2 regions of the Streptococcus sp. F2 genome follow, and region 2 is predicted to be linked to the other one. Evidence: riboswitches for the same ligand, from Rfam matches in the RefSeq annotation. Region 2 holds a riboswitch; the other holds the start of a gene.
What was found. Region 2 has a riboswitch for preQ1 ahead of ACYTR8_RS03620 (QueT transporter family protein). Riboswitches for the same ligand answer to the same signal wherever they lie in the genome.
Positions count from the first base shown of each region.

Region 1 (16,450 bases), on a different contig from region 2:
TGAGAAAGAAGTAAGGTGTTTTCACCAAGTTGACTTTGGAGGGCATTCGCCAAGCTGGTTTTCCCGCTAGCAGCATTTCCTCTAATAAGAATTAATTTGGTCACATTTTCTTCTTCTCTAACTTTAATTTAATCAATCATGGTGCTTTTCAAATAGGCATCCACCAGTCGTTCAGTCGCTTCGATAGAGTCTGTATGAGTGCGTTCATAAGAGTGACTGGATTCAATACCAGCCCCAAGAAGTGCGTGACGTACCTCAGCCCCTGCTCGCATCGCAGCAGAAGCATCACTACCGTAATATGGGTAAATGTCTAGCTGATAAGGAATCTGATAGTCCTGGCAAAGGGTTACCAAATGTTGACGAAGCTCATAATGATAAGGACCAGAGCCATCCTTGACACAGATGGAAACAGTGTATTCGTCCGTTGCTTGGTCGTCTCCCATAGCTCCCATGTCAACTGCCAAATACTCAACCACTTGCGCTGGTAGGCTTGAGTTGGCACCGTGTCCGACCTCTTCGAAAGCAGAGAAATAAAAATGGGTCGTGTATGGCAATTCCACTTGCTCTTCTTTGTAGCATTTTAGGAGCTCCATAAGAATAGCTGCGCTGACCTTGTCGTCAAGGTGACGAGACTTGATAAAGCCTGATTCGGTCACGATGACACGCGGATCAAAAGAGATGAAATCACCGACTTCGATGCCAAGCGCGCGTGTTTCGTCAGCCGTTGTGACTTTTTCGTCCAAGCGCACTTCCATATTAGCTTGATTGCGTTCCGCACTGCCCGCGTCTTTATAAACATGCACAGATGTCTGGTGAAGTAAGATGGTTCCAGAAATTTCCTTTCCAGATTTGGCAAGATGTACGGTACAGTTCTCTCCCTCGATAGAATTGTAGACAAAGCCACCCACTAAGTCCATTTTCAAACGACCGTCAGGTTTGATAGCACGAACCATAGCCCCCAGAGTATCTAAGTGAGCCGTCACCACACGGTGTTTGTCATCGTTTTTACCTTGGACAGACACCATAATGCCTCCCTTATGGGTACGGACAGGCTCATAGCCAAATTGGCTGAGTTCGTCATGCACATAGTTCATGATTTTCCGAGTAAAACCTGTTGGAGAAGGGATGTTAGCAAGTTTAGTCAGGTATTCCACAGTTGTTTTCATAAGTACTCCATTCTTTGAAAAAATCCATATAGTCCTTCTATTATAACATTTTTCAAGACACAAGATCCTTCTAAATCTGGAAAAGATGAGGCAATTGTTTCTGTAAAGCCTTGCTAATCATGAGGACGAGGAGTAGACTAACCAAACGGTCTAAATAATCCGTACCTGCCTGAATGACAATAACACTGACCGTTAAGTCAATCCCCAATCCATGTAACATCTGCACCAAGAGACTGGAGCCACTTGAGGTGATCCCTTTAAAGAGAGTAACCGTAATGATAGAAGCCACTAGTGTGCCAGGAAAGGAAATACACAAAGCCTTCCAAATCAAGTCCTTAGCTTTGCTGTTTTGGCGCAGGAAAACCCCAGCAGTCAAAGCAGTAATGATGGCCACTGGAGCATAAAAGAGGGCGAAAATATCCGTTGTCATCCAAGAAAGAAGCGCGCTAACAATAGCAGTCACTGCGCCAAGCCAAGGGCCAAATAAAAGAGCGATTAGTAGTGTGCCTACCATGTCCAGGTAAAGGGGCAATTTGAGAAAGAGGGCGATATTAGCTCCTAGATAGTTAAGAGCAATTGCAGCAGCGATAAAGGTTAAAACCTGTGTTTTGATTTTTGTCATGTCTTATCCTAACTGTAAATGGTCAAGGTCTTGAACGACCTGATGCAAAGGGACTTCTAAAATAGTAGCGATGAATTCGGACCAAAAAGCCTTGCTGTTCACCGTCGTCAAAATATGGCTGTTTGCCTTCTTATGGTAAAAATCGTATTGATCGACAACGGTTTGACCAAGAGCAATCCCTTCTGTTGCCACATCCGTATAACTGTCAAAACCTTGGCAAATGGTAGGAGTTAAGAAATAGACCACGGCAAGAGGGTCATTGATGACGCAGCCAATCAGGTGTTCGCATTCCCAATGGAAATCAAAATAAAAACGGGTGATGTTTTCAATAAAGACAGTTTCCTCAGGATTGAGTCGAGCCATGTAAGACAAGTGATTTGGGGTCAAGACAATCTGTCTCGTCACATCTAGCCCCACCATTTCAAGTTTGCGGCCCAGCTGTTTAAAGGTTAGTCTGGCTGCATGAGGATCACACCAATAATTGTACTCGGCCACCGGAGAACAATTGCCATGAGCTTTGAAGGCACCTCCCATGCTAACAAAGCGGTGGCAATGTTTGCCCATATTTGGGTTTTGACCCAAAGCTTCTGCCACATTGGTCAATGGACCAAGGGCGATAATAGCCGTCTCAGAGGGCTCAGCGAAATGCTGGGCTAAAAAATCAGCAGCGGTCAGGGCTTCAGCTTCTTTGATTACTGAAGGTTGGAGCAGGCTATCGCCGAGACCGTCTATACCGTGGGTATCCTGGGCAGAGACATAGTCCCTTTCTAGAGGAATCCCACGTCCTAGATAAATGGGAATATCAAGGCGGTTCACCCGTTCTAAAAGAAGAATGGTATTTTGTAAGCCGATGGAAACAGGGACATTGCCTTGAACCAGTGTAATGGCGATGACCTCAAGTTTCGGGTGCTTCAGGGCATACAAAAGCGCTAAGCTATCGTCAATACCAGGATCGCAGTCAATAATAATAGGTTGCTTAGTCATAAAAACCTTTCTAATGAGTAACAGAGCTCCTCTTACCTTGAGGAGAAAAATAGCTAACAACAACATCAGTCAAAACAAAAAAAGTCTGAGACAGGACGTCCCAGACTGGAAAAAACGGTAACAGGTGTTAAATAGAAGACACCAAATAGCACCTGACAAGGCGTTGTCAGGTTGTGAAAGCTTGTTACTTAGTTTTTTATTCTGGGAAGTTTTCGAACCAGTCCAGGAAATCCCTGATTTGTGTAACCTTAGTCTACTATGATTTGAGACACTTGTAAAGCTTAGCCTTCAGAAGAAGCCCTAAACGCGTCTCTCCTCTCTAATATAATGTTCGCTAAACGCTCGATATCATCATTTGTGCCCCGCAATTCAAAATCACCAAGCATGGGAAAGCCAAAGCGCTTAGCATATTGTTTAGCAGTCAGGCAATATTGGTTGTTAAAATTCTTATTCCCCGAACCAATAATCCCCATACAATATTTATAATTGTCATGAGCTGCTATAAAATCGCCTAGAGGGTTGGTCAGAATCTCTACCTCGCCAGAGTCAACGCCGTTTCCACCTTCTAGATAAGTGGGCAGCATCGCCACAAAATCCTCCTCAACGGGAAAAGTTTCGTGCTTCAAATCTTTAATGTTAATCTGGTTAACATGGCACCCCTGGTTTTCGGCTAAATAAAGGGACAGCCGTTTCACAAAACTAAGGGTATTTCCGCTAAGGCTGATAAAAACAATGGTTAAGTCTGACATAAAAACTCCTATCTAAACTATCAGTCATCACTACCAAGATTAGCACAAGTCATAGCAACAAACAAGTTATAGCCTTTCAAAACTGTCTGAAATGTTTCCTATTGAATAAGATAAAGAGGTATTTACTTGGCACTGAAGTGAGGGTCAGGGTTACGTCTCTCATACTGTTATAAAATAAGTCAAAAAGTTAAAAAAAGAAAAAAATATGACCCGTTAGGGGATATTAAAATGTATCTAATTGTCCGAAATTAGAGAAAAAAGCTAAAATAAGACAATTTGAAGAACTGGTTCGGTTCACTTTTTTAATTTGAGGAAAAAAACTTGGTGTTTAAAAAGTTGATTTTCACAGTTGTTAGCTGAACCATCAGTTAAGTTGATAGGTTCTCCAAGACTAAGTATGTTATAATTTAGTCGTTTTGCAACAAAGTTATCGACTGAAACAGTCACTAGATAAATTGAAATCACTAAAGAAGGACATAAAACTGACATGACGCATGCTAGTAAACTTTTTACCAAGCAACAATGGAGAGAGCTTGAGTTAATTGCCCACTTAACAGAACATTCAGAGAGAATGGGATACAAGGATAGAGAACTGTGCAAAGTACTGGATATAACGGTGTCAACCTTACAGGCCTGTATTGCTAATTTGCAATTTATGGAATCCCTCGGTCGGATTACTTACGAAGACGGTTACTTAACCATTGACTATAATGATTACTGTGGCTTGCAGGAAGTCTATCAAAGGGGGCTGAGAGAATCCCAGTCCTTACAGCTCTTGTCAGCCTTGTTTTTTAAAGAGTTTGATTCTTTAGAGGATTTAGCAGAAGAGTTATTTATTAGTCTATCAACGTTAAAGCGACTCATCACCAGAACAAACATCTATCTTAGAAAAGAATTTGATATTAAGATTTCAACAAGCCCTGTTATGGTTGTGGGAAATGAGCATCAAATCCGCTTGTTTTATCTTAAATACTTCTCAGAAGCCTACACTATTTCCGAATGGCCATTTGATGGTGTTATCAATCAACATGATGTTGAGCGTTTCATTGATTTAATGGTAAAACAAACAGATGTCATCATAAATTTTGCGCTATTTCAACATTTGAAACTACTGTGTGGGGTCAATTTGATTCGCTTTCACAAAGGATTTACCCTTAATCGACAACGTAAAGGACTAGAAAATCTTTTTCTTAAAACGTTGGAAGATTCTTTGGAAATGAAAGACCTATCCTCCCTATTTGCTTTGAAATTTAATCGTCCTTTGGAGGAAGTGGCTCTTTCTGAGATTTTTTCAAATTACATGAATGAGGAATTAGAACTAGGAGCATCTTTTCAATTAGGCGTTAAAGGAAAAGAGGAAGTTTTATCACCTAAAAATATAGTTTCATGGATTTCTTTGCTAGACAATATAGAGAGTACTCTCGGATTAAGCATATCTAATAAATATGAACTTGCTAGACATCTTCAGACAACTGTTATCGTGGGAGAAGAAGATATCAGCGCCAATTTCTTAATCTATGATTATAAAAAAGAGTACATTCGTTTTTTTGAGAAGCATTATCAGTTGATTTATGAGACTTTCGTTGCTTCCGTCAGGGAACTCTTTAGTTTAGGTGGCAAAAAGCTAAGCGAAATAATGCTAAATCATTTATTATATTGTCTCTTTATTACTTGGGAAAATCTTTTTTTAAAAATTAGTCATTCGAGACGTAAGTTGAAACTTCTGGTGATTGAGAGATCTTATAATAACGTAGGAAACTTTTTAAAAGCCTATTTCGGAGAGTTTTTTGAGATCATGAATTTTGCCGAATTAAACACTACAACAATTGATTTAACTGCCTTAGAGAAAGAATACGATGTAATCGTCACAGATGTTATCCTTGAACGAAGTTCTCAAACAGAGATATTGTTTTTTAATCAAATGATTCCTAGTGTAGTTGCTGATAAACTCAACGCTTTCCTAAGAAAAAAAATAGGTGAAGACAGGTTATTTAGTAACGTAGAGCTTTCCAAATGAGATGAAGGGGAAGCGAATATTAAAGATTAAGTGTTTAAAAAATTAGAATTCCAATCTATAAATAGTAAAATTTGAAAAAAGTGGCCTTTTCTTTAAAGTACTTATTGCCTATAATGGTTTTATTGGAGACGGTCTGGAATGAGACCACTCTAAAAAATCTAGGCAAAAGAAAAATAAGGAGAAAAAATGGCTAGAAAGAATACTAATAAGCAATATTCGCTTAGAAAATTAAAAAAAGGTACTGCATCAGTAGCTGTAGCTTTGAGTGTATTAGGAGCGGGATTAGCAAGCCAAACAGAAGTTAAGGCGGAAGAGAATTCTCGAGTTTTAGAAGCTAGACGAGAAGTTTTAAAAGGATTAGGACCATACGCATCTCAATGGTACTATACTTATAACCAGAATCTTAAGCTTCGCGAAGCTATTGCTAGACGTGATAACATTATCGATCAACAAAGCAAAACAATTGAAAAAGAGGTTGAAGATTACAATAAGTTATTAGACGAAAGTCGAGCTCAAGCTGAAGAAAGTCATCTCAAAGCTAAGGCAGCAGCAGAAGAAATTAAATCTTTACTAGATGAGCAAGCATCTTTAGATAAAAAAGTTGAGCTAGGAAATCGTCAACTTGAATTTAAAAATGCACAAATTTCAGAACTAGTTGCGGAAGCTGCTAACCTAAATGAACAAATTGAAAAATTAAATGAAGAAAAAGTTAATGCTGAAGAGCAATCTAATGAGCAGTTAGAATTTAAAAATCAACAAATTGCTGAATTAGTTGGTAAAAAAGCTGAGCTTGAAGCGGAATTAGCTAAGGCTGAGGAAGATCGAGCAATGTATGATCGCATGATTGAGGCAGCGAAACGTGAGTTAGCAGAACTGCAAACTAAATTAGATGAATCTAATGCAGATAAAGCTAAGTTAGAATCAGAAACAGCGATTTTAGAAAAATTGATTGAATCTGGCAAACGTGAACTTGCTGAACAACAAGCTAAATTAGATGCGGCAAACGCTGACAACGCAAAACTAGCAGAAGACAAACAAGTCTTGGAAGCAAGCCGTAAACGCACCAACCGTGATTTAGAGGCAGCTCGTGACGCTAAGAAAGCCACAGAAGCAGAATTGGCTGATGCTAACGCTAAAGTGTCACAATTGCAAGAAGAAAAACAAATCTTGGAAGCAAGCCGCACACGTACTAACCGCGACCTAGAAGCATCAAGAGCAGCAAAACAGAAAGTTGAAGCAGAACTTGAAGCAGCTAAAGCAGAAGTTGCTGCGCTTAAAGAAAAATTAGCAAAACAAGCTGAAGACATGGCTAAGAAACCAGAAATGCCAGGAGCTCCTGAAAAAGAAACGATGGATGCTCACAAGCTTGTCCCAGCTACAAAAGTTGTTAAAGACGACAAGAAAGCTGATGGCAAAGCAGCACCTGTTGCTAAGTCAGAAACTAAGGCAGCTACTAACCAATTGCCATCAACTGGTGAAACAGCTAACCCATTCTTCACAGCAGCAGCAATGGCAGTTATGGCAACAGCTGGTGTCGTAGCAGTTGCAAAACGCAAAGAAGAAAACTAAAAAAACATTCCTATTCCCAAAATAAGACAAACTAGCTTTCATTAGCTAGTTTGTTTTTTTATGAAGTCAAGCAGAAAAGCAGTTGAGGAGAATAGACAATAAAACAAATGCCCTCTCCCTATCTTTAATAGATTAGAGAGAAGGCATCTGTTAGTAGTGTCTAAGGCAAGGTGCTAGAGGTCACCTTCTAGCGACAGAAAGCTTTAGTTACGCTCCTGTTTGCGACTAAAGACGGCAGCTAATCCCATTAGGCTAATGCCAAAGAAACCGAGGCCTTTTGAGTCTGCACTACCTGTTGTAGGTAGTTGACTGTCTTTTCCACTAGTTGCTTGGTGTGTTTCTTGGTACACACGGGCTGCTAGTTGATGGATGGCTTGACGATCTTGTTCCGTCAAGGTCTTGCCAGGAAGGGTTGGGTTTGTTGCCTCGGTTTGACGAGGTGCGACATAAGTAAAGCTGTAATCGCCAAAGCCTTCCACAGATGAAGGGCCAACGTAGCTAATGTCCTTGTAGTTACCAATCAAGCCCTTAGCTTTGTCAGCGCTGAGGAAACGAAGGTTGAGGCCTTTGATGGTGTCAGCGAAATACCAGTTGTTATCAGCGCTTGGGTTAATGGTTTTTTCAGCAACGATGTAGTTGATAATGGCTTGACGGTTTTCAAGATTGAGCAGGCGGATAAGGGTAGCATTTTTCACACCAGGGAAATTACCACTCGCACGGTAGTTATTGGTCACGACCATAAACTCTTGTTTCGGATCGATGTCCTTGCCCATGTATTTCAAGTTGCGGACACGACTAGCATCTGGATTGACCAGATTACCTTTGCTGTCGTACTTGTTCTTTTGAGTGGCATCAAACTCGTAGGTAAGCCCATCAATCACATCAAAGTTATAAGTGCGATAGGACGTATTAACCAAATCTTGAGGCTCTGATTTACTTGGGTCAATCGTGTTGAACTGTCCAGCAGACATTTCTAACCATTCTTTCAAATCAGCTCCAGTCACTTTTAAGATAGCAGTGACGTTGTCGTACAGGTAAAGGTCAGCAACATTTTTGATAGCGATTGGACCAGCAGGAATGTCGGTATAAGCTGACGCATCATTTCGTGTTCCTGCTTTGAATGGAGCAGCAGCTGACAATAATGGGAGATTGGCTTCAGGTGTACCAGCCAATTCTTTTTCTGCATACCAGCGTTGCGCATTGTTAACGATTTGAATGGATGGGTCGTCTTTGACCAAGGCAAAATAACTGTTGATTGGGGCTGTGGTTGTTCCAACTTGTTGTCGGACGTAAGCAACGGTGCCATCATGAGCTTCTTTGGCAAGCGCGATGATAGTAGGATCAACTTGGTTTGATTTGCTGTCAATTTTACGTGTTTCAGCACGGCTTAGGTCTTTATTGACCTTCCATTGACCATTGGTGTAAGTGAGGTTCAAATCGATTAAGCCGAGGTGGTCACCGTATTTACCGCCCATTGTGACAGGAACGCCGTTAATCAAGCCTTTTTTACCGTCAACACCTTTGAAGTTATCGTAAAAACTGCCGTCTGGCAAGGCTGGGAAATCAGCATGTGAATGGCCTGTAACCACGGCGTCAACGCCTTCAAGGCTAGCAATTTGGTAACCAACATTTTCTTCACCGACTTCATAGACGTCATCACCGATACCAGTGTGGGCAAGGACAAGGACAAGGTCTGCACCTGCAGCACGAATCGTAGGGATGACTTCTTTGACAGCTTCGACAGCATCCTTGACAGTGACTTTTCCAGTCAGGTTAGCCTTATCCCAGCTCATGATTTGAGGAGGGACAACGCCTGCGATACCGATTTTCAAGGAAACAGCTTTGCCATCTTTATCAGTAAAGGTTTTGGTTAGGATATCAAAGGGTTTAAATTTAGGTTCTCCAGTTTTGGCATCAAGGACATTGGCATTGACAATTGGTAGGCCGGCAGTTGCCATGACACGGTCTAAGTAGTCCAAGCCATAGTTAAATTCGTGGTTACCAAGGGTAGAGGCATCGAAGTTAAGGGCCTTCAAGGCAGCGTACATAGGGTGAACTTCACCAGCTTCAACAGGATCAACAATAGCTTTGTAGGTAGCTAATGGGGTTCCTTGGAGGATATCACCATTATCGACGAGCACAACGTTACTGTTTTCTTTTTTGGCTGCATCAATAAGCACCGCTGTTTTGGCTAAGCCAAGGGACTGGGCTTCCTTGTCTTGGTAATAGTCATAGTTGACCAAATTAGAGTGGAGGTCCGTTGTTGATAGAATACGAACGTCAACAGATTGCCCTTCCACAGGCGCCGTCACGGTAGCGTTGTCAGCTGATGCAGTTGTCATTTCAGAACTTGTTGGGTTTACAGGGCTTGGAACGGCTGTATCAGCAGTAGCTGTTGCTGGCGTGGTATCTGCTACTAGCGGAGCTGTTTCTGCAGTGCTGGTTGTGGTGCTAGCAGTCGTTGTCAGCGGTTCAACAGCAGTGGTTTCCTCTGCTTTGGTAAGCTGGGCAGAGCCAGCAGCAACTAACATGGCCAAAAAAATGGCACTTTTTGACATGTAACCTTTTGTCATCATAAAATCTCCTCATTTTCCTAAAAATGATGTTACCTACTCATTATAGCTCATGAAAGCGATTGTATCAATTAAAAATGCGAACTATCTTTAGGTTTCAGAAAGAAAACATTTGGTTCGTCAAAAAGAAATGAGCTAGTCAAAAACTTTCGATGACGAATGCTTACTCTAACCGCTTTCTTTAAGGATTCCTCCTTTTGCTTTTGGGGTGAAAGTGTTAAAATAGGGAAAAGAAATCTTAGACGAGGAAATAAATGGCAAAAGAAATCAATTTAACAGGAGAAGAAGTTGTTGCCTTAGCAGCCAAATACATGAATGACACTGATGTGGCTTTCGTGAAAAAAGCGTTAGATTATGCAACGGCTGCTCATTTTTATCAAGTGCGAAAGTCAGGAGAACCTTACATTGTGCATCCGATTCAGGTGGCGGGGATTCTGGCAGATTTGCATTTGGATGCTGTGACGGTTGCCTGTGGTTTTTTGCATGACGTGGTAGAAGATACCGATATTACCCTAGATAACATGGAATTCGACTTTGGCAAAGATGTTCGTGATATTGTTGACGGGGTAACCAAGTTAGGTAAGGTAGAGTATAAATCGCACGAAGAACAGTTAGCTGAAAATCACCGTAAAATGTTGATGGCCATGTCCAAAGACATTCGAGTGATTTTGGTGAAATTGGCTGACCGCCTGCATAATATGCGAACCCTCAAGCATTTGCGTAAGGACAAGCAAGAACGCATTTCGCGCGAAACCATGGAAATTTATGCTCCCTTGGCGCACCGCTTGGGGATTAGTCGTATCAAATGGGAATTAGAAGATCTGGCTTTCCGTTACCTGAACGAAACAGAATTTTATAAGATTTCCCATATGATGAATGAAAAACGTCGCGAGCGTGAAGCTTTGGTGGATGATATTGTTACCAAAATCAAGTCATATACCACTGAGCAAGGCTTGTTTGGTGACGTCTATGGTCGACCAAAACACATTTATTCCATTTATCGGAAAATGCGGGACAAGAAAAAACGCTTTGATCAGATTTTTGATTTGATTGCTATTCGTTGTGTCATGGAAACGCAGAGCGATGTTTATGCCATGGTCGGTTACATTCACGAGTTGTGGCGTCCAATGCCGGGCCGTTTCAAAGACTACATTGCTGCGCCGAAGGCTAATGGTTACCAGTCCATTCATACCACCGTGTATGGCCCTAAAGGACCGATTGAGATTCAAATCCGCACCAAGGAAATGCACCAAGTGGCTGAGTACGGGGTAGCTGCTCACTGGGCTTATAAAAAAGGCGTCCGCGGCAAGGTTAATCAGGCCGAACAAAAGGTTGGCATGAACTGGATCAAAGAGCTTGTGGAGTTACAAGATGCGTCAAATGGCGATGCAGTGGACTTTGTGGACTCGGTCAAAGAAGACATTTTCTCAGAACGTATCTACGTCTTTACACCGACAGGTGCTGTGCAGGAATTGCCAAAAGACTCGGGACCAATTGATTTTGCCTATGCCATTCACACGCAAGTGGGTGAAAAAGCGACAGGGGCCAAAGTTAATGGCCGTATGGTTCCCCTTACAGCCAAATTAAAAACGGGAGATGTGGTGGAAATCGTCACCAACCCTAACTCTTTTGGGCCAAGCCGTGACTGGATTAAGTTGGTAAAAACCAATAAAGCCCGTAATAAGATTCGTCAGTTCTTTAAAAACCAAGACAAAGAGTTGTCAGTGAATAAAGGCCGTGACATGCTGGTTTCTTATTTCCAAGAGCAGGGCTATGTTGCCAATAAATACCTTGATAAAAAACGCATTGAAGCTATTTTGCCAAAAGTCAGTGTGAAGAGCGAAGAATCTCTCTACGCAGCGGTTGGTTTTGGCGACATTAGTCCGGTCAGTGTCTTTAATAAATTAACTGAAAAAGAACGCCGTGAAGAGGAAAGAGCCAAGGCTAAAGCAGAAGCAGAAGAATTGGTCAACGGTGGCGAAATCAAGCACGAAAACAAGGATGTTCTCAAGGTTCGCAGTGAAAATGGTGTTATTATCCAAGGGGCTTCAGGACTCTTAATGCGAATCGCCAAGTGTTGTAACCCTGTACCTGGGGATCCCATTGAAGGCTATATTACCAAGGGGCGTGGCATTGCCATCCACCGTGCGGATTGTAATAACATCAAGAGTCAAGATGGCTACCAAGAGCGTCTCATCGAAGTGGAATGGGATTTGGATAACTCCAGCAAAGATTACCAAGCTGAAATTGATATTTATGGGCTCAATCGTAGTGGCCTTCTCAATGACGTCCTCCAGATTTTGTCTAATTCTACCAAGAGTATTTCCACCGTTAATGCCCAGCCAACCAAGGACATGAAGTTTGCAAATATTCATGTGAGCTTTGGCATTCCAAATCTGACGCATCTGACCACAGTGGTGGAAAAAATCAAGGCAGTTCCAGATGTTTACAGTGTGAAGCGGACCAACGGTTAACAAAGGAGACAAGATGAAAATTGTGATGCAACGGGTCAAAGAAGCTTCTGTTTCTATTGATGGGAAAATTGCTGGCGCTATCAATCAAGGGTTATTGCTGTTAGTAGGAGTTGGACCGGATGATGATACAGAAGATTTGGCTTACGCTGTGCGAAAAATAGTCGACATGCGTATTTTTTCAGATGCCGATGACAAGATGAATTTGTCTATCCAAGATATTAAAGGTAGTATCTTATCGATTTCGCAATTTACCCTCTATGCCGATACTAAAAAGGGGAACCGTCCTGCCTTTACAGGAGCTGCAAAGCCTGATATGGCTAGCCAGTTTTATGATCGCTTTAATGAACAATTGGCAGAATTTGTGCCTGTAGAGCGTGGCGTTTTTGGAGCTGATATGCAGGTCAGTCTGATTAACGATGGCCCAGTTACCATCATCCTAGATACCAAAAATCGCTAGAGATTGGAGATGGGTTTGCTTTTAGAAGCGCGTTATTAACTTAAAAAAAGGTGATTCTACAATAGAAGTCACCTTTTTTAGCATACAGCACAAGAATAGCTGTTATGAATAATTTTTTACATTTATACGGCTAACAAGTTGCTGGAAGTCCTGGTACTGATATCCCTTAAGTGAGAGACAGTTACTAATAAAATGTTTTCGAACCCATATGTTAGCTCAGTGCTGTACCAATAGATTAGAAGTACTATTAAGCTTGTTGCACGTCTTATTTGTTTGATTCGTTGTACCTAGCGATAAACTCTGTTTTAGAAATAGGAATCAGTTCACCTGTAAATTGATAATATTTGCCGTCCTTAGCATAGAATGATTGGACAAAATCCGCTTTAGTAAGATAATTTCTGATTTCTTCCGTTGTGTCATATTCAAATGTTCTAAAGTTATATTCTTGAATCAGTTGCTGTTGTTTGTTTTGTTGGTAAATGGTAATTGGGGTAGGGTTAATGGCATAATCATCCGTATCATCTTTTGAGATGAAGTAAGTTTCATTGATGTGATCATGGTGGGGAGCATAAGTAGTAGGATCTTCAGGAGTATAGTTTGAAGGAGTAGTCTGTGCCAACCGATTTGAGTCCACAACATAATGAAAATCTCTATCTTGATCAATATGGTAGACGAGGCGATGGCTAGTTCCATCAGGGATGTTTGGATCTTGTGTAACGGAAGTGCTGATACGTTTAAGTATCTTATATCCTTCTTTAGCTTCTTTAGTTGTTTCAAAGATACGTTTAGCTGCTTCAAAAAGTTCATCAGATGATACTTTGCTGTCGTAGTATCTTAGACCGGTGAGACCTTCTTTATTAAAATGGTTATCGAAGCTAACGGAGGTTAAGCGCCCCTTTTCCTTTTTTACGAAGTTAACATATTGTGTAATAGCAACAGCATCAGAGTCTTTAATTGGCTTGCCTGCCTTGTCAGTCTTAATCACTTCTTTAAGGTTTCTTTTACTAACAGGTTCGACAAGTACGTTACCGGTAAGTAGGTAAGATTGATTAGCATCATTGTACTGGTTTTCAGCTAGCGTTGAAAAAGTATTGGGACTCATCTCTTCTTGAGTAGCCGTTCTAACAAGCTTTACTTCATGCAAATCAATAACTTTAAAATTCTCCATTGAAGCATCAATGACGTTTTGAACGAACCTCAATAATTCATCCTTTGTATAAGTTTTATTATAGTCGAGTTTTATATCTTGATATTGAGGTAAAACAAGGGTGTTGTGACGACTATCGACTCCGTTTACATTAATCATAAGATATAGCCCAGTGGTGTCTTGATAATCTTTTGAATTAAAGACGGTATCATCTGTTGGTTGGTAAGTTCCTACTTTATAAACAGGCTTGGCGTAATTATTTGCCAAAACTCTAGGTGTTCCTTTTATCCCGCCTAATCCTGCGATAATAATGGTTCCTAAGATTAAATAAGTTTTTATTGTCAATATTCTAGTTGTTCTTGCTGCCATTTTTATAAACTCCTTTTAATTAAATAATCCCAAAATGAGATTTTTTTGCCGGCGACTTAAGCTTAGCAAAATAAACATAGCCCTACAAGAAGAATTTAGTTAGAAAAAAATTTTCAATTAGATTTACATAAATTAAAAATAATAGTATAGAAAGAAAAATACTATATTTTTTTCAAATGAGATAACCAGAATGTTTTTAAATAAACATAAAAAAATTATAATTTTATAATCTTTAAACTAATTTATAATAAAAAATAATGAAAAAAATATTGATTTAAATTAGAAAAAAATATTTTTAACAAAGGGAAAGGTACGGAATTTATGAATTAATTTTCGTTAAAACAATAAAAAATTATAATAAGATATGTCTTTTTTGATGACTTTCAATGATATTTCAAAAGAATGTTTAGTTTTATTGTTTGAGGCTATCGCTTTTTTAAATTATGTTAGGTATGTTATAATGAAATATAATTTAGCTAAAAGGAGGACGATGATGCTGAAAGACCATTTTCCAGACATGCAGCTAGGTGCTCTTCCTTTGACTGATCCTGATTGGATTAGCATTGAAGAGGGAGACCACTATGTGCATTTCCCTAAGGCCAGTTTATCAGAGAGAGAACGGCTCTTACTTGGTTTGGGACGAGATCAACGCCAAATATCTAGTCGTTCGCTGTCGCCTTGGTACCATTACTTGGTGGACCGTCAAGGGAACCCACCTGATATGTTGAAAGATTGTCAGTTGCTTTACTTAAACCATCATCAGCCTTTGTCAGCGGATTTGATTGATTTGTTGCAAAGCATGATTGAGCAGGTTGAAGCCATTCTGCCTATCAGTCAGACGCGGACAGCTTTTCTTTGTGGACAAGACAGTTCAGCTGGCCTCTTGCAATTACTTCGGGACCTCCTGCCAACCATTGAGAGTGATTTTGGTTTGGCTTTGACAGTATTTGTGGGCAATGTCTGGCATCAGTTGGCAGCTAGTAGCCTCAGAGATTGTTTTGAGGAGGAAAATCAGCTGCTCACGGCCTATTTGGCTCAAAAATCCGGAGGAAAGCTATTAACGTTTTCAGAAGTGATGCTTTGGTCTCTGCTCTCTCACCAAACTTTTCCAGCCTTAACACGTCAGTTTCATCACGTATTGACCCAACAAAAAGATATGGCAGAAGTGGTTCAAGCCCTGTGGTTAGAACATGGGAATCTGGTGCAGACTGCTCAGCGCCTCTATATTCATCGCAATTCATTGCAGTACAAACTTGATAAATTTGCTCAGCAATCGGGTCTTCACCTCAAGCAATTGGATGATTTGGCTTTTGCTTATCTTTTTCTCTTGAAATATTAGGGAGGCCATAGGCTTCCTCAAACTGAAGAAAAAGTCTGCTTTCTTCAAAAGTATTATTTTTCATGATACTTGACTTAGGTAGCACGGACGGCGGCAACTCCCTATGGGATTTCATACCTAGATGTTGAGCCTAGGTCTCAAAATATCCGAACATCAGAAACGTCATGTTTCTGGCGTTTTTGGGACGGTGTAAAATATCGAATTTGGGCTCGCCTATGACTAATACAAAAAAAGTGATACTATTTTGTGATGACATTGTACACAACTTTTCTTAGAGGTACTTTGTCTACAACCTGGGAAGGCACCTGGCTTCCTTTTTTGATGCCTTGACTGAAGCTGATAAGGAGAACAATAGACAGTGAAGCTTGTTTTATTTCCTGTGAATGGCCTGTGTTTCAACATGAGTTTCTTGTTTTATTATTCCTCACGACTGGACTAGCCCTGCTATTGTGCAAGGTGCCCAAAGAAATTTGGATGCTTTGCCTGTATTTTGAAAACGCTATCTTTGTTATAATAAATGCATCAAATAAAAGATGTCAGCGGTTTCTAGCCTTGCAGTCAGCTAGAAATCTTGCTGGCCCAATAGGAGTTACACATGGTTGAATTAAATCTAAATCACATCTATAAAAAATATCCAAACACAACGCATTATGCCGTTGAGGACTTTGACTTGGACATTAAAGACAAAGAATTTATCGTCTTTGTTGGGCCGTCAGGATGTGGTAAATCAACAACGCTTCGTATGATCGCTGGTCTTGAAGATATTTCTGAAGGGGAATTGAAAATTGATGGCGAAGTAGTGAATGACAAGTCTCCTAAAGACCGTGATATTGCCATGGTATTCCAAAACTACGCCCTTTACCCACACATGACCGTGTATGATAACATGGCTTTTGGCCTTAAACTACGTAAATATAAAAAAGATGACATTGACCGTCGTGTGAAAGAAGCTGCGGAAATTCTTGGTTTGACCGAATTCTTGGA
Region 1 is NZ_JBWKAI010000009.1:16,617-33,066, forward strand. Features, by position in the region: gene ACYTR8_RS04365 (kinase) at 1-104, opposite strand, end outside; gene ACYTR8_RS04370 (M42 family metallopeptidase) at 129-1,166, opposite strand; gene ACYTR8_RS04375 (ECF transporter S component) at 1,237-1,788, opposite strand; gene ACYTR8_RS04380 (nucleoside hydrolase) at 1,792-2,772, opposite strand; PreQ1 riboswitch class I at 2,955-2,999, opposite strand; gene nrdI (class Ib ribonucleoside-diphosphate reductase assembly flavoprotein NrdI) at 3,054-3,521, opposite strand; gene ACYTR8_RS04390 (helix-turn-helix domain-containing protein) at 4,009-5,538, shown strand; gene ACYTR8_RS04395 (YSIRK-type signal peptide-containing protein) at 5,725-7,107, shown strand; gene ACYTR8_RS04400 (bifunctional 2',3'-cyclic-nucleotide 2'-phosphodiesterase/3'-nucleotidase) at 7,311-9,680, opposite strand; gene ACYTR8_RS04405 (RelA/SpoT family protein) at 9,935-12,154, shown strand; gene dtd (D-aminoacyl-tRNA deacylase) at 12,168-12,611, shown strand; gene ACYTR8_RS04415 (kinase) at 12,877-14,127, opposite strand; gene ACYTR8_RS04420 (helix-turn-helix domain-containing protein) at 14,618-15,466, shown strand; gene ACYTR8_RS04425 (ABC transporter ATP-binding protein) at 16,062-16,450, shown strand, end outside.
Region 1: linked by a shared signal. The riboswitch ahead of ACYTR8_RS04380 (nucleoside hydrolase) and the one ahead of ACYTR8_RS03620 (QueT transporter family protein) in region 2 are both predicted to bind preQ1.

Region 2 (16,450 bases):
TTTCTATTTTAAATTCATTTTAAATGCTTGCAATTGACGACGAATACTGGTATCAATTACTTTATTATTGACGCTGATAATAAATCCTCCAATAAGCGAAGGATCCACTTTTTCAATTAAACGACCTGCTGTTACAGCAAATTTCTTTGTTACAACTGCACGAACACGGCTTTTTTGCTCCTCAGTCAAAGGTAGTGATGAGGTAACGGTCACATCATACTGATTTGAGACCGCCGCCATCTCCTTCAAAACTGCTTGAAGGATAGGATACAAGTAAGTCTCACGTTCATTTTGTACAATGAGGTCTAAGAAATTATTCATGTAAATAGAATTATTTCCCTTTAATAAGGTTACCAGTTTCATTTTTTCAGCATGTGGAACAGCCAGGCTTGATAAACTATGTTCAAGATTCGTTGCTTCAAACGTCTCTAAAATGGCAAGCACATCAGCCTTTAAGGCATCAAGAGAATGATGTTCACTTGCTACCTCGACAAGACTTTTTGCATATTGCTCAATAAGAGCCTGTTCTTTTTTGGTCATTAAGCTTCTCCTAAGTCATCAAGATAACTATCAATAAGCTGGCTTTGCGCCGCCTTATCAAGATTAGCTCCCATAATTTTTTCCGCTAAAAGAACCGTTAAATCAGACATTTCTGTTTTGACTGCTGAGATAGCGTCTGATTTGCTTTGTTCAATATCTGTCAACGCTTTTTCTTTCAAGCGTTTTGCTTCATCAGTAGCTTCTGCTACCAGTTTATCACCTTGTAATTGACCAATTTCTTTGGCATCACTGATGATTTTACTTGCTTCTGAACGACTAGCGTCCAAGTTAGCTTGACTTTCTGCCTCTAACTGTTGAGCGCTTAAGCGTGATTGCTCAGCCTGATCAATATCTCGAGAGATTTGTTGTGAGCGTGTCTGTAAAATCGATTCAATTGCACCCCAAGCGAATTTTTTGATCAAGAGTAACAAGACGATTACAGAACCTGTTACTAGAATAAAATTCCCAACGAGTTCACCAAATGTGATTGACATTCGTTTGTTCTCCTTCCTTATTCTTCTGATTCATTGACTTTTTTTCCTAGATAGGTCGCTGTCAGTTTTGTGAAAACGAAAGCCTGTATGCAGGAAATAAAGACTGAAAAGGCTGTCCACGCCATATTGACTAGGAAAGCAATTGGCCACCAATAAACTCGATAATTTGCCAGTTGAACAATCAAACCTGTAACAACTTCCCCGGCAAAGATATTACCGAATAACCTAATGGCAAGTGATAAGAAATTTGTGAACTCTTCTAATAAATTCATCGGAGTCATTGGCCACGGCGTAGCCAAACGTTTCAAATGGGCAACCAAGCCACGACGTCTAACCCCTTCAATGTGTACCATTAAGGTAATAAAAAGGGATAGAGCAAGGTCAAAAGCCAGATTGGCTGTTGGCGAGGTCCATAGGTTATAGCCATTAACTGTCTCTAGTTTAGTAAATAATCCTAAATTATTAGCGACAGCCACAAAGAGAAAAATGGTGAACAGTAAGAGCGAATAAGATTTTTGTAGATTATGATCTAAGTGCTCTTCTCCAATACCATCCACAAAACTGATTAAATATTCTAAAGCAGTTTGCTTCCCTTCTGGTTTCAATTTCATTTGGCGACTTGCCCAAAAAACAAAGGCAAAGACAATCGCAATTGTGACAATACAAACAGCAAGTAGGGTCAAATTAAAGGTTATTGGACCAAGCTTCAGCATAGGTATTTTAGCTTCTTCCATCTAACACCCTCCTTTTCTATTATAAAATAGGCTGTTATTTAAGAATGAAGGCCATAACAAGGGTAACGAAGAAAGTACCTTCGATAAAGGCAACACCCAAGATCATTAACGAACGTAATTGACCAATGATTTCTGGTTGGCGAGAAGCTGCTTTGAAAAGATTTGCCATCAAGAAACCTTCAGCAAGAGAAACACCAAAACAGGCCAAAGCCAATGCGAAAATAGGATTCATAGTAGAATACTCCTTAAAATTTTTTTTACTTTGCTATTCTATTCCTTAAAATTAAGAATGTCAACAGATTTCTTTAGTCTGGGTACGCTTTCTTAGACTAATACTAACCTTTTTACAAAAACAGAAAAAAAGGTTGGGATTTTCTTTCAAAAAATAGAAACACACTTCTATTATAACAAAAAGGTTGGGATTTTCCAAAACCCCCAACCAGCAGAAAAACGGCTTTCGCCGTCTCTCTGGTCTTATCATATTTTTGATAACGAATTAAATAACTGTTCCCAAACCGTGATACAACTCCACGTAAGCCAAGCTAGCTGTCTCCCATGAGAAATCACGTGTCATGGCATTTTGTTGTAGCATTTTCCAATCCTCTAGATGATGGCGATAAGCATCCAAAGCAAACAAGAGGGTCTTCATCATCCAAAAACCGGAGAAGTGATTAAAACCAAATCCAGTTCCTGTTTTATCAAAGGAGTTGTAAGGAATAACCGTATCCTTTAATCCTCCAATTTCATGAACAACTGGAATCGTCCCGTAGCGCATAGCCATCATTTGTGATAACCCACAAGGTTCAAAGGCACTTGGCATTAAGAAAAGATCACAGGCAGCGTAAATCTGTTGCGCTAACCCTAAATCAAAGGTAATGTTAGCTGAAAGCTTCTCTGGGTAAACCTGTGCAAACCACCTAAAAGCGTCCTCGTAATCCTTATAACCTGTCCCAAGAACAACCAGTTGAACATCTTGCTGGAGTAGATTATCCAACTCCTGCACCACCAAGTCAAAGCCTTTTTGGTCAGTCAATCGTGAGACAATGCCAATGAGTGGAACATCATCGCGTACAGGAAGATTCAATCTTTCTTGTAAAGCCTTTTTATTGGCTGATTTTCCAGATAAATCGGCTGCTGAAAAGGGAGCAACTAAGTGTGGGTCTGTCTCAGGATTGAGCACTTCTGTGTCGATGCCATTAACAATTCCTGTTAATTTCCCCGATTCCATCCGCATCAGCTGATCCAAACCTTTTCCAAACTCAGAAGTTTGAATTTCACCGGCATACGATGGAGATACAGTCGTTACGCGATCTGCATATAACACCCCAGCTTTCATCCAATTGAGACAATTGTTCCACCGCAGAGTCCCATCCTCATATCGCTCTGCTCCAACACCAAATAGGTCTCCTAACATTCCTGGGTCAAATTGACCTTGAAATTCAATATTATGAATAGTGAAAACTGTTTTAATCTTTCGATAAGCCTTAATCCAATGATATTTTTCTTTTAATAGGAAAGGAATCATTGCTGTATGGTAATCATGCACATGCAAAACTTCTGGAATCGCATCAAGCCTCTCCAGCGCCTCAATTGCGGCTAGCTGAAAATAAGCAAATCGTTCACCATCGTCCCAGTCACCATAGACTTTTCCTCTAAAGAAATAATACTGGTTATCTATAAAATAAAAGGTCACTTGATCTTTCACAATCTTCTTGAGACCAACGTATTGACGGCGCCAACCTACTTGTGTGTAAAAATACAACACGTCTTCCACTTGATCGCCAAATTTTTGGTCAATGGTATCATAGTAAGGCAAAATAACGGAGACCTCATGACCATTTCTGACCAGGGATTTAGGCAAGGCACCAATCACATCACCTAGACCACCCGTCTTGGCAAAAGGAGCTCCCTCTGCCGCCACAAACATTATTTTCATCTTATCATATCCTCAATAACCTTAGTTCCTTTAGCGACCACCATTGGTTCTTCTTGCGTTCCTTTAATGGTAACACCAGGTGTCACTTCCACTAATTTGTCGATAATAGCATTCTCAACGATGGCTCCTTCACCGATAATGGCTTTAGGTGATAAAATACTATTTTTTACCCGCGCTCCTACCTCGATGTGGCAGTTACGCGACACAATAGAATGCTCCACATATCCCTTAATAATGCTTCCTGATGCAAACTGTGAATTTTTCACCTCTGACGTTTGATCAAAATAAGTCGATTCCTCATTCTTCACACGAGTGTAGACTTTTTGATTGGCATAAAGGAGAGAATAGAATTTTTGGGGATCAAGCATGTCCATATTAGCATCGAAGTAAGATTTGACCGAGTGAATATTGGCTAAGTAGCCAGTGTATTCAAATCCCAAAGCTCCTTCTGAAACGGTTAACTCACGAAGTAAAAAACGTAACTTTTGAGGTTTTTCTTTTTGAGCTTCTTTCTCCATTTGTTCAATCAACCAAGGGGTATCAATAATGTAAATACCCGCTGACATTTTTTCGATATCTTGATTGCTCGGAATCTGACGTCTATTGATAACGGTGTCTGTCTCATCAATATCTAAAATATCGTTGGCTTTTGAGATGGCATCCGTTGGCATTTTTTTGTAGACCACTGTAAGAGGTCGTTGATTAACCGTGTGCAGATGGATAACTTGATTTAGTTCGATATTACATAATATATCACAACTCATATAAATGGTTTGGTCTGATCCAGAACGTTTGAGGTAGGTTAATATATTATCATAATACTCTTTATCTGCTTCTTGAGAATCTTCTGCAGTGTTATAAAAACCTAAAAAATAGTGGCTCAATAAGGAGTTTAATCCCCACTCTCTACCAGATCTAATATGGTCAAAGACAGAACGGATATTTTCCCCACGGAAAATACCATAAATACTTCTCACCCCTGCATTAGCAAGGTTGGATAATTGAAAGTCGATGAGACGGTATTTCCCATCAAACGGTAAGTTTGCCAAGGGTCTTGAATCTGTCAATCCCTTCATTTCGGCAAAGCCAATTGAACTTCCCAAAATGGCTGTGTATTTGTCAATCTTCATTTGAAACCCCCACTACTTCATTGTAACCAACAACTTGCACATCCTCAGTTCCATCTATCACAACACCGTCACCAATGACGGCACCTTCTCCAATAATAGCACGTGTGATTTTGGCACCCTCTCCAATAATAACGTCACTCATGATAAAGGAATCTTTGACTTGAGCACCTTTTTTGACCTGAACATTGGTTGATAAAATAGAATGCTCAACCTTCCCTGATACAAAACTACCATCAACCACAAGCGAATTCGAAACATCTGCTTCTTCAGTGATAAAGTTTGGTGGTGCAATATGGTTCTTAGAGTAAATCTTCCATGAGCGGTCACGACTATCCAGAGCATTTTCTTCTCCGATATATTCCATATTGGCTTCCCACAAGGATTCGATGGTTCCTACATCTTTCCAGTAACCTTTAAAGTTATAACTATAAACCCTCTCACCTGTCTCTAGATAGGACGGAATCACATTTTGACCGAAGTCAGACATGTCAATATTATTTTTTTCAGCATCAACCAACATGGTTCTTAGACGTTTCCAGTTAAAAATGTAAATCCCCATAGAGGCCTTGGTTGATTTGGGGTGAGCGGGTTTCTCTTCAAATTCCACAATACGATCACTGGTATCCGTATTCATAATACCAAAACGGCTAGCTTCTTTTAGAGGCACATCAATGACAGCGACTGATAAGCTGGCCATGTTGTCTTTGTGTTTTTGAAGCATGTCATCATAGTCCATTTTGTAAATATGATCTCCAGATAAGATAAGGACATAGTCAGGATCAATACTATCAATGTAATCAATGTTTTGATAGATGGCATGACTGGTTCCTTGGAACCAACGATTACCTTCTGTTGCTGAGTAAGGTTGTAAAATGGTAGCACCAGCATTAATACCATCAAGACCCCAAGATGACCCATTCCCAATATGGTTATTAAGAGCTAACGGTTGATATTGGGTAATGACACCAACATGGTGAATCCCTGAATTGGCACAATTTGACAAGGCAAAATCGATGATACGATAGCGACCCCCAAATTGCACTGCTGGTTTAGCAATACTTTGTGTTAATTTTCCTAAACGAGTTCCTTGACCACCGGCCAAGATAAGAGCTAACATTTCATTCTTCATTTAGATATCCTTTCATGACTAACATCACCTAATATGTCAAAGAGACTTTTGGATAAGCTCTCTTTCTTCCCTTCATCTCTTAATCCGACATTAATGATAAAAAGAGGAGAGTTATTCTGACATTTCCTAGTCTTTTTGACGACGCTTAACCTTCCAGATACTTGCTCCCAATGCTGGTAAAGTGAAAGAGAGGGTTTGATGATATTCTTTCCATTGTGCTTCTACTGTTTTAGTGATAGGATTGTGTTCTTTCCAAACACCTCCATACGCTTCCATTTCAGTATTGAAAACTTCCTCATAGATTCCTGCGACTGGAACACCTACAGTAAAACCTGGTCGTTCAACAGGCGTCATGTTAAAGACGCACAACAACAGTTCCCCTTTGTTGTTGAGGCGACAGAAAGATAAAACCGATTCTTGTTTGTTATCAGCATCAATGATATCAATACCGTCATACGTCTCATCATTTTGCCAAAGCATGTTATGATCTTTATAAAACTGATTTAACTCAGCTGTAAACCGTTGTAGTTTGGCATTAAAGTGATCTTCCAAATCATGCCATTCTAGTTGATCATTGTACTTCCACTCTAAAAATTGACCAAATTCAGAGCCCATAAATAGTAATTTTTTACCTGGATGACACATTTGATAAGTGTAGAGATTTCGCAAACCTGCAAACTGATTATAGCGATCTCCCCACATCTTATGCATCATGCTCTTCTTACCATGCACTACTTCGTCATGAGAAAATGGCAGAATATAGCGTTCATTGAAACAATACACAAAACTAAAAGTCAAGAGGTTGAAATCAAATTGCCGGTAATAAGGGTCTTCTTCATAGAAACTCAAAATATCATTCATCCAACCCATGTTCCATTTGTAATCAAACCCTAGTCCACCCTCTTCAATAGGGCTGGTAATCGGTGTTGCTGAAGAGGATTCCTCTGCGATCATCATGACATCTGGGTGTTTTTCTTTTATCACCCGATTCAAGTTTTGAAGAAAGGCAACCCCTTCAAGATTTTGGTTTCCACCATGAATATTAGGTGTCCACGACCCTTGATCATAATCTAAATACAACATGTTGCTAACCGCATCTACCCGGATACCATCAATATGATAAGTTTCTAACCAAAATAAGGCACTGGAGATTAAGAAAGACTGCACCTGATTTTTACCTAAATCAAAGTTCAAAGCCCCCCAGCCATAATTCCGCGCTCGATGATGGTCTTGATACTCAAAGGTTGGCGTTCCATCAAAGTAAGCTAAAGCATCATCATTTTGTGTAAAATGCCCTGGTACCCAGTCGACAATAACGCCAATGTTATTAAGGTGACAAGCTTCGACAAAGTCCTGGAAATCCTCTGGGCTACCAAAGGTCGAATCAAAAGCAAAATACCCCATCAGTTGGTATCCCCAGCTCATGTCCAAAGGATGCGTCATGACAGGAAGAAATTCTACATGAGTATAATGCATCTTTTTGAGATAAGGAATCAGCTCTTCTTTCAAGCGAGACATGTCATATGGCTTTCCAGTTTCATCCTTCTTCCAGGAATTAGCGTGGACCTCATAGATGTTAACAGGTCTTTCTCTAAACCCAAAGCGTTTCCTTCGCCCCATCCACAAACTATCTCGCCATTTTTTATCTGGTAATGTTTTAACAACAGCTCCTGTCCCTGGCCTAGCTTCAAACAAGACAGCAAGAGGATCAATTTTCTCGACGACGTGACCACCTTGCCGTTTAACCAGGTATTTGTAAATGTCCCCTTCTTTAGCTAATGGTGTGGTCACCTCCCAAACACCCGCCTCATGCCTAAACATGCTTAAAGGATTAGCTTTCCAGTCAGTAAAATCGCCTATTAGGCTCACTTCTTCTGCATTCGGAGCCCACACCCTGAAGACGTAAGCAGTTTTATGATCTATGTCAACCCGGTGAACACCCAAGTAATCTTGCAACTGGTTATTCTCCCCGGTGCCAAATGTGTAAAGCGCTAACTCATTGTCCATTCCATCACCCTCTTTTAATCCTCACTCTTTTTAAACCTCTATTTTCAGGTTCATCCCAGACAAGATTATGCCTCAAGAAAACAAAAATAACCTGAGAAACCTCAGGTTATTCTGTAATATCAAGGATCATCGCTGTCAAAGGATTGAGTAACAACTCCCCTTTTTGAAAGCGCTTGTCATTTGTTTCAATTATATCATTCTCGACACATGATTGCAAGCGTTTGCCAGAAGTTGTGAAAATAACCTTGTATTTTCTTTTATCATCCACTGTGAAGCTGATAAAACCAGCACCTTTATCCGCTTTTTCAATATAGACATGACGACGAATTTCTTCGAAACTTGGATATGAAAACAGATGGGTTTTTGTTTTCAAAAAAAATAATTTTTTCATAAAAGCAACGGTTTCTTTTTCTAGAGTGACTTGTCTCCAGTCAATTTGATTCACCTGATCTGGAGCGTTATAAGAGTTCATTGCTCTTTCTTTGTCTGCGTGGGTGAGTTCTCCTTGTTCTCCTGTCGGATATAATTTAGTTCTTAGAAACTCCTGACCAATCTGCATAAAACACATGCCCTGCATCAAGATATTCATGGCAGAAGCTAGCTGGATACGACGAGTATGTTCTTCTTGATTATCAGTTGGATTGAGAGCCCAAAAGAGGTCATTCAAGTTGTAGTTGTCATGAGCTTCTACATAATTAACTACCTGACTAGGACTTAAATAATGGACCAACTCATCACTTCCCAAAATAGACTTGGCAACACTATCTTCGGTGGCTGCACCAGAGGCAAAACCTTCCTCAAAGGTCCCGTAGATTTCTGCGCCTTTAACCGCGTTACGCTGATCATCATTAAAGAAACCAATTCCTGGCATCTTGTAAGCATTATCTTTTTTAGCTTTTTGTTCAGGAGCTAACCCCACTCCCATATCCCATCCTTCTCCAAAAACAAGAATTCTTGGGTCAATTTTATCTAATTCCCGTCTGATAAGATTCATGGTTTCAATATCATGCAAGCCCATTAAATCAAAACGGAAACCATCAATATTAAATTCTTTGGTCCAATATAAAATAGAATCAAGCATGTACTTACGGTACATTTCCTTTTCACTAGCCGTCTCATTACCACAGCCCGACCCATTTTGGAAGGTTCCGTTGGGATTCATCCGGTAATAATAATCAGGAACAGCTAGTTGGAATGCTGAGTCCCTAGATGAAAAGGTATGGTTATAAACCACATCCATGATGACATTAATACCAGCATCGTGATAAGCTTGAATCACTTCTTTTAATTCTAAAATACGTGTCGCAGGTTCGTGAGGATTGCTGGTAAAACTCGCATCAGGAACATTATAATTTTCAGGATCATATCCCCAGTTATAGGCATATTCCCCATTGTCTTCAATGATTTGATGATGATCAAAAAGAGGTTGCAACTGAATATGAGTTATCCCTAATGACGTGACATAATCAAAACAAGTCTTGTCCCCAAATTCGTTACGCGTTCCTTTTTCGATTAAACCTTTAAATTTACCACGATGTAATGGACTGACACCTGAAGTCTCAGATTTTGAGAAGTCTCGCACATGCATTTCATAGATAACAGCTTGATTAGGATTGTCTAGTCTCCACGTTGCTTCTTTGCCCTGTTTGACTTCAAAACCTTCTGGCTTTAGCTGGTCAGGGGCAATCACAATGGAGCGGCGACCATTAGCCGTTGTTGCAATGGCATAAGGGTCTCGTGTATCTCTAAAGGTCCGTTTACGGTAATACACTCGATAACGATAGGCCTGATAGTTATAGTCTCCTTCTAAACATAACTCCCACACTCCGTGAGTATTTTTAGAATGATCTTCAGGATTACTGACATGGCCGCGATCCATAGGAACAACTCTCTCTACGCTTGCTCGTTCAGCTGTTGAATCATATAAAATCAGATCAACTCGTTCAGCAGTCGGAGCCCATAAGCGAAAGGTCGTCTGATTCTCCTGGTAACGAAAACCAAGCCATCCATCAAATCCCCAACGCTTATCGAAAGCTTTGCTGTTAACTGCCATATCAAACGAATGAGCCATTCTACGCCCATACGAACGACTAGCAACTGCAGCTTGCCTTGAATAATAAACAGTGTCATCACCGTCCACTAGCCAAACTTCTGTTTTTGGAACACCATAGTCACGGTCAATACGATAATCAATCGTTTTGTGCTGCCACAATTGATCTTTTACAATCACATAAGCATGGCTTAAAAAGTAAGGAGCCGGATAACTTAACTGAGCTACTGCACCAAAACTATCAAATCGAGAGAAGTAGGCATCTTTTCCCCATTTCCCATCTTGCCACTGCCACAAACTTAAATTAAAGTAGTTTCCTTGACGACTATGATAATGAACGGTAATGGCATTATCTATCACTTTCTTTATTCCTCCAGTTCTTGTTCTAAATCTTCTACTTCATGCGCAAATTTCTTCACCATCTCCTCAATTTCCAATTCTTCTTGGTCCAGTACCAAGGCATCATCAGAAATCAAATCAGTATCTGCAAAGAATGTAATATGGTTTTTCAGATTTTCAAGTGTGATTGGGGCATCGCCGCCATATTCCCCATCTAAATTGATCATCATGCGCTTATCTGATTGAGGTTCAATTACTATTTTACTGGTTTTTATGTATTCCACACGACGGTCTGTAATGTGTTTACCCCCATCTAAGACCAAACGTAAAAGATGGACAATTTCAAAAAGATTAGCCGTTTTTATTAAAATCAAGGTAAACATGCCATCATCCAGTTTAGCATCTGGAGCAATCATTTCAAAGCCACCTACAGAATTGGTAATGGCTGCAAAAATCATGGACACTTGACCTTCAAAAACGCCCTGATCATGAGTAATTTTAACAGGAACATTGCTAACACGTGGCAATAACTCAACTCCCTTGGCAAGATAAGCTAAGTAGCCAAACATGGTTTTTAACTGACTAGGAACGCTATAAGTCAATTCAGTCAAACTCCCTGCTGCCGCAATATTGATAAAATAGGTATCTTTCTTAGCCCTACCAATGTCCATTTGAATGGTTTGGTTTTTTCCAATGAGTTTGGCTGCCTGACTAGGGTTTCCTCTTGGAACTTTCAAAGCTCTCGCAAAATCATTGGTTGTTCCTGTTGGGATAATAGCCATCTTGGGACGCTTTTTCAGTGGCGCAATCCCATTGACCACCTCATTGATGGTACCGTCTCCTCCAGCAGCAATCAGTAAATCAAATCCAGCTTTCGCAGCTCTTCTGGCTTCATTTAAAGCAGAATGTTTTTCTGCTGTCGTCTGAAAGGCAGAGGTTTCATACCCAAACCCTTCCAAAATATCTAAGACCTCAGGAACACTCTTTTTCATCATTTCTTGTCCTGATGTCGGGTTATAAATGAGACGTGCTCTCATTTGTTTTTTCATACAATACCTCTCTTAAAGCTGCTCTAGCCACTCTTCACCCTCGATTCGAATGCCTAAAGCCTGCGCTTTCTCCAACTTAGACCCTGCATCACTTCCAGCAATCACCAAGTCTGTTTTCTTAGACACACTGCCAGTCACTTTAGCACCTAAGGTTTCTAATTTTGCTTTTGCATCGTTGCGAGTCATTTTCTCCAACTTGCCCGTTAAAACAACCGTTAAGCCAAATAATTCTGCATTACTATCAATCTTCTGTCCTAAATAAGCTAAGTTAACCCCAGCATTCTTTAGTTCTTCTACTAAAAGAATGGCAGAATCTTGTTGAAAATATTGAACCAATGATTTAGCAATCACCATGCCCAGACCATCAATAGTCGCAATGTCTTCTTCTCTCACCGTTAAAAGATGCTCAATGTTTCCGCAAGTTTCCAAAATTAAACGACTGGCCTTAGCACCAATGTGACGAATACCTAAACCAAATAACAATTTCTCGGCTGAATTTGATTTGGACGTTTCAATAGCTGCTAGCAATTTTTCGGCCGACTTTTCTTTGATGCCATCTAGATGCAGAAGATCTTCCTTAGTGAGCTTGTAAATATCTGCCACATCGTGAACAAGCCCTGCTAAAAAGAGTTTTTCCACAACAGCAGGCCCAAGTCCAGCAATATTCATGGCATTTCGACTGGCAAAGTGTTCCAACCCTCGCTGAATCAAACTCGGACACAAAGGATTGATACAGCGTAGAGCTACTTCATCCTCAAAATGCACTAAATCACTCTGACAAGATGGGCATTGACTTGGAATCCACATAGGCACCTGTTCCTGACGCTTGTCAGAAACCACGCGCAAGACAGCAGGAATGATATCCCCAGCTTTATAGACAATTACGGTATCTCCAATTCGAATATCTTTTTCCGCAATATAATCGACGTTATGCAAGGTAGCCCTGCTGACCGTTGTTCCAGCTAATTGAACTGGTGTCAAGTTTGCTGTTGGGGTAACCACACCTGTTCGACCAACTGTCCAGTCAACCGAAAGGATTTCTGCCTCTTTTTCTTCTGCTGGAAACTTGTAGGCAATCGCCCAACGTGGTGCTTTAACCGTAAATCCCAAATCTTCTTGCATGGCTAAGTTATTCACTTTGATGACAATACCGTCAATATCATAAGCCAATTGATCGCGTTCTGCCTCCACAGTTTGAATAAAATCCCAAATCTCATCCATAGAGGATGACAGATGGTGACGCTGATTAACTGAGAAGCCCAAATCGGCTAATGCTTTCAAGACATGATCTTGCTGACTTCTGATTGTGGGACTAGCTTCTTGGTAGAGAAAAGTAGCCAATTGACGCTTAGCCACTACCGCCGTATCTAATTGCCTCAAGGTACCCGCAGCAGCATTTCTAGGATTGGCAAATTCTGTTTCACCGTTTTCCTGTCTCTCTTCATTAATTGCTTTAAAGGATTGCCGAGACATGTAGGCCTCTCCTCGAACAGTTATGGTCAGGGGTTGAGGCAGTACTTGAGGAATATCTTTAATCTGTTTAAGATTCTCTGTAATGTTTTCACCAACACTACCATCTCCGCGGGTAGCTCCCACCTGTAATTGGCCATTTTCATAACTTAAAGAGATGGATAAGCCGTCAATTTTTAGCTCTGCTAGATAAGTGGCATCAGGAAATTCCGATTTAACCCGCTTGTCAAAGGCATCTAATTCCTCACGCGAAAAAGCATCCTGCAAACTAAATAGCGGATACTGGTGCTGGTATTTTTCAAAACCGGTAAGAAGGGTTCCTCCGACATTCTGAGTTGGGCTATCTTGTAAGACATGCTCAGGGTATTGGTTTTCAAGATCCACTAGCTCACGATAAAGCTTATCGTACTCGCTATCAGAAACAGAAGGGGAATCATTGGTATAGTATTCTTGACGGTAACGGTTAAGCAATTCCGTCAATTCTCTTATGCGTTTTTTCATACTCTTATTTTATCATAAAAGAGTGAAAATAAGCTATTTCCTAATCAGAAGAAAATAAAAAGGACAGCTGTAAAATCCAGCAACTGTCCAAGTACCTATTTTCTAAAAAGTGTAGGGCTTCTCTCACTCCGGTTATGAATATTCGTTAATGAAAAGACATACGCTTAGCTAGCTTATCAATAATCAGAGAGCCGATGAGCAGCGATGCCAATTCCCCCATAGCCGTTGTAAACCAGGTCAACAGGAAGGGTGCACCAAAGAAAGAAAGCTCAATAGCCACGGTCACCATGGAAGCGGCAAAAAAGAAAGAAAAGTAAAAGAACGCCTTGTTAACAAGACCATTAAATAGATAGTCTTTGTGGTACTTCCTAAAGAGAACGACACCCAACGTCACAAAAATAAGGGTTGAGCCACCACCAACAAAGACATCAATAAGTCCGAAACTGTAAAAGTTTGCAATCATACACCCAAGAGTCACTGCAATGATATACTTGCGATGGTAAAAAGCAAGGAAATTCAACATTTCAGATACCCTAAACTGATACATTCCATAAGAAATGGCATTCAGAGGAGGCGTAATGGTCAATACCACATAGAGAGCAGCCACTAAAGCAATGTGAACGTAGTCACGCACTGTTAATTTTGTCATTTTTTCTCCTTTAACGTCAAAGCAGTTAGTCAAACCTAACTCTTTACGTGTCTAATATGCTTGGTGAAAGGGAACTAAGCACCAAGGGTTGCTAAGCAACGGTTACATTGTACCACAAAAAGACCAACTTGACAAAAATACTAAATAAGTCTGCGACCTATAACAAAGGGGCATGGTTACCTTCTCGATTCCTTTCATACAGACTAACTGAATACTTTTAGTATCACGATTTTCTCTTTTGTGAGATAAATTATGTGGCTGAAAAGTAAAAGGACCTGAGACTTTACTCAGGTCCTTTACCCCACTAGGGATTTTAAAACTGTTTTGTGCTTATTGTCTTTCTTTGCCTTTTCTAAATAACTTAACAGAAGCAAACAAGCTAGTCATTCCTAAGATAGTCATCACAATCCCAGCTTTTTCACCTGCTTTTGGCAAAGCCTTCTCTGAGGAAGCTTTTTGAGCTGCCGCAAGTGGTTTAGCTGTCACTACCTTTTTCTGCTCAGTAGCAGTCGGAGCTGGTTTACCTTCCTCTATACCTGCATCTGCGGCTTTTTTAAAGGATAATTGAAGCAACAATGGATCATGGTCAGAAGCACGGCCATGAACTTCCATAAACGGTGAATTCACATGCACCATGTCAAATTCATACTGACCAAGCAGGTTACGAGATACTAGCATGTTATCGAGGGTTTGATTGTTTCCTTGGTAGAAATAAGAATAACGATCTGCTAAATCATGTCTGCTAACCAAGTTAGCCATATCCCCTTCTTCAATCAATTGAATCGTCTTTGTGAATTCGTAATCGTTAAAGTCACCTAACATCACAATATTTGCCTGATGAGTTGCTCCTTCTTTGGCAAATTTAGCCAACATATTGGCTAAAACATGGCGTCTTTCTTCAGATTTGAAGGTAACAGGTTGCACACGTCCATAAAGAGCATTGTCCCCACGCTTAGAGTTCAAATGGTTTGCTACCACAATGACTTTATTTCCTTGGAAAACAAATTCTGCTGCTAGTGATTTACGGACATCTTTCCAAGCAGGATTAGTTGGATCAATTCGACCAACACTGAGGTTTAACTCCCCGTTTACCCATGACAGAGCATCCTTAGCGCCACCTTTTGGCTTATCCGATAAACTAACACGATCTGGCTGATAGAGGAAGCCTGTCCGAATATTCCCACCAGGTTGACCACCGTCAACATTATTTTCTGGAGCAATATCAACATAACGATAAGTTGGGCCCCCAAGCTTTTGAATAGCATCAATCAGGCGTTGAGCACTTTGGGTAGCATCTGTAGTACCATCATCGGTTGGGCCGTTATTATCTTGTACCTCAATCAGTCCAATGATATCAGGTGCATTCAAATCGTGAATAAAGGATTCAGCAATACGTTTGACTTTCTCATCCTTGGTTGAAGATGGGTTTGCTGAGAAGTTCTCAATATTATAAGATGCAATACTTAATTTGCTTAGGTCTTTTTGCAAATGTGTTTTTTCAGGTGCAAGGTGGCCATCTATTAAGACAGGCATCTTTTGGCTATCATCAACAAAAACCTTGTAATTACCATAACTGTATGAGACTGGCCCAGCTAATCTTCCCTTGTAAGAATCACCAGATTTGATGGTTTGCTTACCTTTTTTGAAAAGTACAGGAATCACATCGGTATTGTAACTGGTTGCAGGCAACAATACACCACCTGAATTGTTCAACACTCTCGTGCTAGAACCAGGTAAAACATAGATTTCTTTATTTTTCGTTGGACCAAGGATTTTCGCATCGTCGACAGCAACCAACATGCCTTCCATGGATTCCCAATAGTCAATAGCATCTTCTTGTGGGTCAAAGACACGTAAGCCATCATTATCAATGACATCAGCAGGTGCCACACGATCTTTACCTAACAAAAGAGGGGCTGGTACTGGAGCTGTCCCTGTTTTGGTAACAGTTTTAGCCACAATTTGGGTAATTGTAAGGTCAGTTTGTTTACGTTCCTCATATCCACGACCAAAAAATTCCTCAACCTCTCCGGAAATCGTCAACACATCTCCGACAGCTACTTTGGCGCTTTTAGCAAAGACACGGATACCGTCTGAAGTGGCTACATTACCATCGCCGTTAAGATCTTGAACGTAAAAATGAGTGGAATCATCTAAGTAAGTAACAACAACTTGTTCAACTGTTACAGCTTTTTTCAAAAGAGGAGAAGTATGGTTAGTCCCTTGGATATCTCCAATTTTCACAACCTTGCCAACTGGCGTAGTGTCTTCTTTTCTGACAGCCTGTTTCACCACTTCAAATTGTTCCAAGGTAAATGGCTTTAATTGCAATTTTCCATCAAAAGTTGACAAAATAGCTGTCAAATTGATGACATCCCCCTGGCCAATTTTAGCGACTAAGTCACTTGTTTTAATCCCCGTG
Region 2 is NZ_JBWKAI010000007.1:1,062-17,511, reverse strand. Features, by position in the region: gene ACYTR8_RS03675 (F0F1 ATP synthase subunit delta) at 4-540, opposite strand; gene atpF (F0F1 ATP synthase subunit B) at 540-1,034, opposite strand; gene atpB (F0F1 ATP synthase subunit A) at 1,052-1,768, opposite strand; gene ACYTR8_RS03660 (F0F1 ATP synthase subunit C) at 1,803-2,000, opposite strand; gene glgA (glycogen synthase GlgA) at 2,265-3,704, opposite strand; gene glgD (glucose-1-phosphate adenylyltransferase subunit GlgD) at 3,701-4,834, opposite strand; gene ACYTR8_RS03645 (glucose-1-phosphate adenylyltransferase) at 4,824-5,963, opposite strand; gene glgB (1,4-alpha-glucan branching protein GlgB) at 6,090-7,970, opposite strand; gene pulA (type I pullulanase) at 8,077-10,377, opposite strand; gene ACYTR8_RS03630 (diacylglycerol kinase family lipid kinase) at 10,386-11,408, opposite strand; gene ligA (NAD-dependent DNA ligase LigA) at 11,421-13,379, opposite strand; gene ACYTR8_RS03620 (QueT transporter family protein) at 13,525-14,028, opposite strand; PreQ1 riboswitch class II at 14,026-14,145, opposite strand; gene ACYTR8_RS03615 (endonuclease/exonuclease/phosphatase family protein) at 14,359-16,450, opposite strand, start outside.